Linked DNA regions of Luteolibacter sp. Y139. The protein of the gene in region 2 binds, or shares a complex with, the protein of the main gene of each other region. Links are inferred from orthologs where the notes say so. Each region holds a gene or a part of one and is shown on either strand. Other genes may lie near its edges. The genes, in order: nuoD, WKV53_RS02215 and WKV53_RS06145.

Evidence for each region.
Region 1: the proteins of WKV53_RS02215 (region 2) and nuoD are in contact, whole or in part, in a cryo-EM structure (PDB 6ZJN), measured with the Thermus thermophilus proteins. The link is inferred for Luteolibacter sp. Y139 from one-to-one orthologs. Residues at the interface, in WP_096411116.1 of Thermus thermophilus: Glu45, Ser46, Asn48, Pro50, Ala51, Gly52, Glu53; in WP_223903221.1 of Thermus thermophilus: Met26, Thr27, Asn29, Gly31, Pro32, His34.
Region 3: the proteins of WKV53_RS02215 (region 2) and WKV53_RS06145 are in contact, whole or in part, in a cryo-EM structure (PDB 7NYH), measured with the Escherichia coli proteins. The link is inferred for Luteolibacter sp. Y139 from one-to-one orthologs.

Annotation. Positions count from the first base shown.
Region 1 is NZ_JBBUKT010000002.1:147,530-150,487, forward strand. The notes cover bases 155-2,958. They hold nuoD (NADH dehydrogenase (quinone) subunit D), read right to left. Parts: upstream 2,279-2,958; coding sequence 1,031-2,278; downstream 155-1,030. Other genes in these bases: WKV53_RS05635 (NADH-quinone oxidoreductase subunit NuoE family protein), read right to left, coding at 443-1,015; WKV53_RS05645 (sugar phosphate isomerase/epimerase family protein), read left to right, coding at 2,423-2,958.
Region 2 is NZ_JBBUKT010000001.1:491,888-494,935, reverse strand. Bases 145-3,038 are described here. They hold WKV53_RS02215 (NADH-quinone oxidoreductase subunit A), read right to left. Parts: upstream 1,849-3,038; coding sequence 1,441-1,848; downstream 145-1,440. Other genes in these bases: WKV53_RS02200 (RCC1 domain-containing protein), read right to left, coding at 2,850-3,038; WKV53_RS02205 (aspartate 1-decarboxylase), read right to left, coding at 2,413-2,760; WKV53_RS02210 (hypothetical protein), read right to left, coding at 1,938-2,246; WKV53_RS02220 (hypothetical protein), read left to right, coding at 1,095-1,472; WKV53_RS02225 (ribose-phosphate diphosphokinase), read left to right, coding at 145-617. Outside these bases: more of WKV53_RS02225, read left to right, coding at 1-144; more of WKV53_RS02200, read right to left, coding at 3,039-3,048. UniProt on the Escherichia coli protein: NDH-1 shuttles electrons from NADH, via FMN and iron-sulfur (Fe-S) centers, to quinones in the respiratory chain. The immediate electron acceptor for the enzyme in this species is believed to be ubiquinone.
Region 3 is NZ_JBBUKT010000002.1:274,685-277,544, reverse strand. What follows is about bases 1-2,706. They hold WKV53_RS06145 (NADH-quinone oxidoreductase subunit J family protein), read right to left. Parts: upstream 1,780-2,706; coding sequence 1,222-1,779; downstream 1-1,221. Other genes in these bases: WKV53_RS06130 (complex I subunit 1/NuoH family protein), read right to left, coding at 2,566-2,706; WKV53_RS06135 (4Fe-4S binding protein), read right to left, coding at 1,988-2,554; WKV53_RS06140 (hypothetical protein), read right to left, coding at 1,802-1,975; nuoK (NADH-quinone oxidoreductase subunit NuoK), read right to left, coding at 901-1,218; nuoL (NADH-quinone oxidoreductase subunit L), read right to left, coding at 1-865. Outside these bases: more of WKV53_RS06130, read right to left, coding at 2,707-2,860. UniProt on the Escherichia coli protein: NDH-1 shuttles electrons from NADH, via FMN and iron-sulfur (Fe-S) centers, to quinones in the respiratory chain. The immediate electron acceptor for the enzyme in this species is believed to be ubiquinone.

The DNA.
Region 1 (2,958 bases), on a different replicon or contig from region 2:
CATCGACGTTTGTCATCACTGGAACCGGAGTATTCCGGCTGGTCGTGGTGCCGTCACCTAGACGGCCTTCGCTATTCAGCCCGCATGCCCATGCAGTGCCGTCGGCCTTCAAGAAGAGGCTGTGATTTTCCCCCGCTGCCACTGAGGCGACGCCGAACGCGTTTTGGTAAAAGCCGAAAAAGAGAAACAGTATGGGGAGGACTCCCGGAAATAAGAAATTTTTACATCTCATGGGAAGGCAACACTTTACCTACCCAGTACCGTGGACACCTGCAAGTGACCTTTCCGTTCCCTTGAGAATCTATCTATTTCCCGCTGCTGCTGCTCGATAGCACTTTCCCGGTGGACCTGTCCTCGCTGCCCTTATTCCGTATGAAGGATATGCCCACAAAGGCGGTACGTAGCTCCGCCTGATTGCTTTCTGTTAGCCTTGGCGAGTATTTTACTCGGCGTATTGGTCGAGCAGGCCTTGGGCCTTGTCGGCGGTGACGGCTTCGTGGAAGTCATCGTTCACGAGGCAGACGGGAGCGGTGCCGCAGGAGGCGAGGCACTCGGCGAACTCGACGGACCACTTGCCGCAGGGAGAGACGGTCACCGGATGATGGTGGGAGTCGGAGTGCGAGCGATCGATGCCGGTGAGTTCGCAGAGCTTTTCCATCAGCTCGTAGGAGCCGCCCATGGCGCAGGAGAGCGTGCGGCAGACGCGGAAGTGAACCTTGCCCGGGGCCGACTGGCGGAAGCCGGGGTAGAAGGTGACCACTTCCAGCACCTTCACCGGCTGAATCTCAAGGCGGCCGGCGACCCACTCGATCGCTTCCGCGGAGATGAAGCCGTGGTGGTGCTGGATGAAGTGGAGCAGCGGCAAGACAGCCGAGCGCTTCTGGTCCTCCGGGAACTGGGCGAGGCGGTTGTCTGCCTCAACTTCAAGCGCCGCGGTGGGCACGAAGGGTGGATAGAACTTCGAGCCGGGCGTCTCCGGCGAGGCGACGTTATCTTCGAGCAAAGACTGGGACATGACAGTCGGAAAGGTTCAGCGGTCACATTCGCCCATCACGAAATCGAGCGATCCGAGGACGGCCGGGACGTCGGAAATCATGTGGCCTGGCAGCAGGATGGACAGCGGGGAAAGATTGCAGAAGGAGGGGCTGCGGATCTTCAACCGGTGCGGCACGCCGCCGCCGGTGGAATGGATGTAGAAGCCGAGCTCGCCCTTCGGGTTTTCCGCGCCGAAGTAGACTTCGCCGGGAGGCGCATCGATGCCTTGGGTGGCGACGATGAAGTGGTGGATGAGCTCCTCCATCGACATCAAGACCTTCTCCTTGTTCGGGAGCATGCTCTTGGCCTCGGCGAGGTTCACCGGCCCTTCGGGCATGGTATCGAGCACCTGGCGGCAGATCTTGATCGACTGGCGGATTTCTTCCATCCGCACCTGATAGCGGGCGAAGCAGTCGCCCTCATCCGCCACGATCACGTCGAAGTCATACTTCTCGTAGCCGAGGTAGGGGCGATCCTTGCGCAGGTCGCGCGTCGCGCCGGAGGCGCGCAGGTTCGGGCCGGTGAGGCCCCAGGCGATCGCGGCTTCCTTCGAGATGATCCCGATGTCGCACATGCGGTCGCGGAAGATCTTGTTCTTGTCGAGCAGCTTGGAGACTTCGTCGATGGTGGTGTCGCACTCGTCGAGGAAGGTGCGCACTGCCTGCTCGAAGCCCGGAGGCATGTCGCGGAGCTGGCCGCCGACGCGGGTGTAGGAGGTGGTGAAGCGGGCGCCGGTGAGCTGCTCGCAGAGATTGTAGATCTTTTCCCGCTCCGTGAAGGTGTAGAGGAAAACGGTCATGGCACCCACGTCCATGGCGCAGACGCCGACGCCGAGGAGGTGGGAGGAAATGCGGGCGAGCTCGCAGCAGAGGACGCGCAGGGCCTGGCCGCGGGGCGGGAGTTCCCAGCCCATGAGCTTTTCCACGGCGCAGGCGTAGGCGACGTTATTGGCCAGCGGGGCGAGGTAGTCCAACCGGTCCGTGTAGGGCACGAACTGGTTGTAGTGCATGTTTTCCGCGATTTTCTCGTCGCCGCGGTGGAGGAAACCGATGTCCGGATCGGCCTTGGTGATGATTTCACCGTCCAATTCCAGGATCAGGCGCAGCACGCCGTGCGTGGCGGGGTGGGATGGGCCCATGTTCAGGACCATCTTTTCGCCCATCAAGTCCGTCGTTTCCTCGTGGTACTCGGCGGCCTTCGCGGCCACGTCGGGGGCTTGGTATTCGGTCGTAGAGCTGCTCATTGGGGAATCCCGGCGGCGGAATCAGGCCCCAAGTGAGGGTCCCGGGCAAGGCAGTTTGTGAAAATTTTCACAAAGTCCGGGGCATCCGGCAAATGCCGTCGCGCGCGCTTGCCATGGCGTTCCGGGCTGGCGAGCTTTGTCACTATGAAACGCCGCACCTTCTTGCGTTCCGCTGCCGTCTCGTCGCTCGCCCTGACCCCTGCCAGCCAAGTGCTGGCGGCGCTCGCTCCGGACAACAAGTACCGCAAGAACATCGGCATCCAGCTCTACACGCTGCGGGATGCGCTCGGGAAGGACGCGGCCGGGACGCTGAAGGCGGTGGCGGAGGCGGGCTACCAGCAGGTGGAGCCGTTCGGGTTCCCGAATTGCCAGCCGCTGCTGGATGGGGCGAAAGCGGCGGGGTTGGCGATGAATTCGGCGCACTTCGAGTGGGGCAGCGTGATCAGCCCGAAGGACGCCGCGATGAGCGATTTCCAGAAGATCATCGAGAAGGCCAAGGAAGTGGGGCTGAGCCACCTGGTCATCCCGTACCTCGCGGACGGCGAGCGGCGGACGCTGGATGACTACAAGAAGATCGCGGCCAATGCGAACAAGGCGGCCGAGCTGACCAAGGCGGCGGGGATCCAGCTCTCGTATCACAACCATGCGTTCGAATTCGAGCCGAAGGAGGGTGGGAAGCG
Region 2 (3,048 bases):
TCACCGCGAAGCTGGTGGCAAACCTGCTCACCTCCGCGGGCGTCGGCCGGGTGCTGACGATGGACCTGCATGCGCCGCAGATCCAAGGCTTCTTCGATATCCCGGTGGATCATCTCTACGCGAAGCCCGCGCTGATCCACTACCTGCGCGAGCGCCATCCGGATACCTCGAACCTCTGCGTGGTGTCTCCTGACGTGGGTGGAGTGAAGATGGCTCGCGCGTATGCGGATGCCCTCGGCGTCGATCTGGCGATCGTGGCCAAGCACCGGATCAGTGCCACCCGCGTGGAGGCGATGAATGTGATCGGTGAAGTGGAAGGGCGTGACGTGATCCTGATCGATGACATGACCGAGACTGCCGGCACCTTGACCGCCGCCGCCGAGATTCTCGGCAAGAGCGGTGCCCGCCGGATCTTCGCCTGCGTGTCGCATGCGGTTCTCGGCGACCTCGGGCGTGAGCGGATCCAGAAATCGGTGATCGAGGAAATCATCACCACCGACTCGGTGCCGCAGGCATCGGGCGATAAGGTTCAGGCCGTGGGCATCGCGCCACTGCTGGGCGAGGCGATCCGCCGCATCAATGGCGGCCAGTCGGTGACATCGCTGTTCGAGGTCTGAAGACCTGCGAATCTCAAAACGAAAACGCCGCGTGGAATCGCCATTCCGCGCGGCGTTTTTTCGTCGAGCCCTCCGGGAGATTCCTGGATGGACACCGTTGGGGAGAGCACCGGTGTCCGATGGAATTGCCCGGAAGGAGCGGGAGGGAAAAATCCGTGCCGGGTGTTGCCAGCCGACGTGTGCAGGGTGCACTTGTTCCGGGTCGGCTGATATTACGCTATCGCGGAGGATCGTCTAACAGCTCTGCCGCCGGCCGCGTGGTCCCGAAATGGGAAGCCCCCGGACACTAGAGGGGGGAACCGTTCCAGTGTCCGAGGGCCGTGTCCCAAATGCATGGGGGGCTGTGCAACTATCCCTTACGCCGCAGAGCATGTCCGATTTTCCCCCGGTCTGCCATTACGCGATCGCGGCGATGTGACGAAAATGATGCCTCGGTGGCGGCTTTCTTTCCCTCACAGGAAAACCCTAGGTTTCAGCATGCTCGGTGCGCTCAAGGACAATCTCGCCTCGCGGGCGGCGAAAAGCATGCTCGCCGGCCGCATCGAACGCTATGGCCAGCTCACCGAGCTGCGGATCCGCAGCAAGGAGAAGATGCTGCTGGTGCAGGTGATGCTCACCGGGGAGGCGGATGAGATCATCATCGTCGTCGACCGCTACCGCATCATGCCTGCGGAGGGCGGGAAGATCGCGATTGTGATCGAGGCGATCACGGCATCGCGCGAATGGCTCCAGCTGGTGCTGGAAGACTTCGTGGTCGGGCAGGCGATCCCGATTCCGGCGGTTGCGGCGATGGCGCTGGGGAAGCCGGATGCGGCGGCCCCGATCAGTTCTTCCACGTCAGAGCGCCCTTCTTGAGCGCATAGACGTAGGCCACGGCGAGAACGCCGGCGAAGGCTGCCATGGAGATCAGCGGGATGGCATTGCCACCGCTGACGAGGTCGCGGAACTGGACGGCCCATGGGTACATGAAGACCACTTCGATGTCGAAGATCACGAAGAGCATCGCGACCAGGTAGAACTTCACCGAGAAGCGCGGGGCGCCGTCGCCGATGGGAAGCATGCCGCACTCGTAGGCGCTGTCCTTGGTGGCATTGCGGCGAGCGGATTTGCCGAGCACCACGCTGAGGGTGAGGCTGACCGCCGCGAAGCCGATGGCCACGAGGATCTGGATGAAAACGGGAAGGTACTGGGACGACATCCGGCCCGGGTGATAGGAGCCGGAGCGCGGCATGGACAGAAAAAAAACCCGCGCCGGGTTGCGGCGCGGGTTTTATCAAAAGGGAGGGCAAACAACGGGTGCTGGTGAGGCACCCCCGTGGCTCAATCTTCCTGCTGCTGGGCGAGGTACTCGCTCGACGCCTCATGGACACGCTTGGTGCCCTTGTATTCCTTGCCGATTTTCTCGACGAGGCCGCGGGTAACCAGGTTCTGGAGTTTCTCGTAAGCGCGCAGGCGAAGCATCTCTTCGCCGCCGCTCACGGCGTTGCGGACCTTGAGGTTGTCGAACACTCGTTCGAACAGGTCATTGAAGCCAAACACCTTGTCTTCCGCGAGGACGTTGCAGAGTTCATCCGTGACGTGATCAGGAAGCCGGCGTGAAAACCGGGTGCGTTTCGTGGTGGTTGCCATAGCGGCGCGATCATAGCAGCAAAGTGCCATTCGCGCGACCCAAAAAAAGTCCGCTATTCAAAAAACTCGTTAAGTTTTCTCAAGTAAATAATTTTAAACAAAATGACTCTTTCGTGTCGGATGACGGGATCGGTAGTGTTTAAAGCGAAAACTTGACGATTTGGGCTTAGCGTCCGTCGCGCAGAATGCGATTTTCTTCGTCCAAGACGACCTTTTTGGCGAGGACTGGAGCATCCGAGAGGCCAAAAGCCATGATGGCGACTCGTTCGCCTTTCTTAATACGATGGGCGGCTCCGCCGTTGATGAGGATATTGCCAGTGCCGGGGATGCCGGGCTGGACGTAGGTCTCGAGGCGGTTGCCGGTGGTGATGGAGGCGACGAGCACCTTTTCACCGGGCCAGAGGCCGACGGCGTCCATCAGGTCGGTGGGGATCTCGATGCTGCCTTCGTAGTCGACGTCGGCGGCAGTGATCATTGCCCGGTGAAGCTTGGATTTGAGCACCTGATGGAGCATGGCGGGCGGGAAGAAACCGATGCGTCCGGCAGGCGTCAAGCGGCAAGCGGCGGGAAAGAGTCCCGCCGATGCCGCTTGCCCGCGGGGGATCAGGGGCGGGTTACCTTGAGGTGGACGAACCGGGCTCCTTCCGAGCCAGCGGGGAGGGTGGCCACCACGGTTTCCAGTGTTCCATCGTCAGCGACCACGGTTTCGCTGATACCATTCGAACTCCATTGGCCCGTGAGCGTGTCCGACCACTCGACGGTGTAGATCACGTCGGCTGCTGCCAGTTTGTTCCGGGTGTAG
Region 3 (2,860 bases), on a different replicon or contig from region 2:
TGCCGCCGATCCAGGAAATGGTCTGGCCCGCAAAGTTGTCGAAAGCCTCCGCGCCAATCGAGGACTGCACGCGGAACAGCATGTAAACGCCCGCCGCCACCATCGTCGCGGCGTGGATGAGGGCGGACACTGGAGTCGGGCCTTCCATCGCATCCGGCAGCCAGACGTGGAGCGGCATTTGCGCCGACTTCCCCATGGCACCGCAAAAGACGCAGAGCAAGGCCGCCCCAAGCACCCCGGTCGAAACGGTCGCCAAGCCACCGCCAGCGGCCCACTCCTTCATGCCGGAGAAGCCGAGGTGACCGGTGATACCCCAGAGCATCAGGATGCCGATCATGAAGCCGAAGTCCCCCACCCGGTTCGCGATGAACGCTTTCTTGGCGGCATCCGCAGCTGAGGCCTTCTGATACCAGTGACCGATCAGCAGGTAAGAGCTGAGACCGACCAGCTCCCAGAACATGAAGGTCATGATGAAATTCGACGCCAGCACGATGCCGGTCATCGAAAACATGAAGAGTGAGAGGCAGGTGAAGTAGCGCGCCTTGGCGCTATCGTCAGCCATATAGGCCAGCGAGAAAACGTGAACCAGCAGGCCGATGCCCGTTACCACGATCATCATGCCGGTGGACAGAGGGTCCAAGGTGATGCCGATCTGGAGCTTGAAATCACCGACCGTCAGCCAGTTGATCGGCTCGGGGGCGACTGGATTGCCGCGAAGCAGCATCAGGGAAATGCCAAACGTCACCGCAACGGACCCCACCGAAATCATCGACGCGATGAAGGCGTTCCGCTTGAAGTAAAGCTGGTTCGCCGCCGCGGCGATCAGCGGAAGGAACAGGAGAACCCAGGGTAGTAACTTGGACATCGGGGAAAGGTAGGTCGATGGACGCGCGCTTTGGCTCAGCCGCGCATGCTCGTGAGATCATCCGTGCTGATCGTCTGCCGCGCACGATACAGGGCGACGATGATGGCAAGGCCGACCGCCACCTCGGCGGCGGCGACGGTGATCACAAAGAACACCAGCATCTGGCCGTTGTAGTCCGGCAGACCGTTGGAGCCGTGGAAGCGCGAGAAGGCCACCAGCGTGAGGTTCGCCGCGCTGAGCATCAGCTCCAGGCACATGAAAACCACGATGATGTTCCGGCGCAGCACCACGCCACTGAGGCCGATGGCGAATAGAAGTCCGGAGACGAGCAGGTAATCGTTCAAGGAGGCCATGGCTCAGGTGGTTTGGCGCTTGGAAAGGACGACGACGCCGACGGTGGCGACGAGCAGGAGCACGCCCACGATCTGCAGCGGCAGGTTGTAGCCGTTGAAGAGCACGTCACCGATCAGGTTCACGTCGGGCAAGTGACCGGCGCCAAGCTTGGCCGAGATCCCCGGGCTGCTTTCGACGAAATGCGCTGAAGCGGCGGTAAGATCGAGAGGCTTGTCTTCGACGTTCGGCGACTTCGAAAGGATGCCGATCAGCTGGATCGTGAACGCCAGCACGATGCCCAATCCCCCGAGCAGCGGAGCCAGCTTCGGCGCCCGCTTCTCCTCGGTCTTCAAGTCGAGGAGCATGATGATGAAGATGAACAGCACCATGATTGCGCCGGCATAGACGAGGATCTGGATAATCCCCACGAAGAAGGCATTCAGACCAATGAACAGACCCGCGAGTCCCACGAACGAAGCAACCATCGACAACGCGGACGCGACGGGATTCCGCAGCGCGACTACCGCGACCCCGCCAAGCAGCATGACGATCGCGAAGAACCAGAAGAGGTAGAGAGGCATCAGGGAGAAAAGCGCAGGGAGTTCAGTCGTCGTTCTTCAGGCAATAGATCCAACCGCCAACGCCGACCACGAGCAGAAGAAGGCAGATCACAAAGGTCACCGAGCCGAACGGATCCGGACCTGCAACCAGACGGTGGGCATTGAGAATGCCGAAGGTCCCGCAGACGACGATAATGGCGGAAGCGATGGAGCGCATGGGAGGATTGGGTTACTTGAGCTCGTTCCACTTGTTGACGAGGCCGACTCGCTTGCCGCCGATCTCGTAAAGCTTCTTCTTGTCGTGCACCATGTCGGCACGCTTGAGGCCGGTGATGGCGTAGTCCTTCCGAAGGAAGATCGCCTGCTCCGGACAGACTTCCTCACACATGCCGCAGTAGATGCAGCGGATCATGTCGATATCGAATTCCAGAGGGCGCTTCTCGACCTTCGCCCACGGATCGTCGGACGGAATCTCGCTCGGAATGATCTTGATTGCCTTCGGCGGGCAGATGAATTCGCAGAGCTGGCAGGAAACGCAGCGCTCGCGGTCTTGCTCGTCCGTCACCAGCGCGGGCGCGCCGCGGTAGTGCTCCGGCAAGTGCTCGTCCCACTTCTGCTCGGGATATTGCATCGTGATGCCGAGACCCGAGGACTCCATGTCCTTCGAACCGCGGGTCTTGCCACGCAGCGAGTCGACGGCGTGCTTCATCGTGATGATGAAGCCCTTGATGACCGCGCCGAGGTAGAGTTTCTCCCCGGCATTCAGTTTCGGACGTGTGACTTTGACGACGGCCATGGATGGGAAAGTTAGATGGAGACCGGGACGGACTTCTTCTCGGACACCTTGAGCACCCAGATCAGGGCTCCGGTGACGATGGCGAGGACGATCAACCCGCCAACGGTGGTGGCAGCTCCGAACTGTGGCGCGGCGATCACCAGCGCGGCCAGGAAGACATTGATCAGCGCGGCTTCGAAGAAGATCACCCAGCCGAGGCGCATGAGCTGGTCGTAGCGGAAGCGCGGCACCGTCCAGCGGACGAGGATGAAGAAGAGGATGAACGCCACCACCTTGCCCATGAAGACGGCCATGTTGAGGAGACCG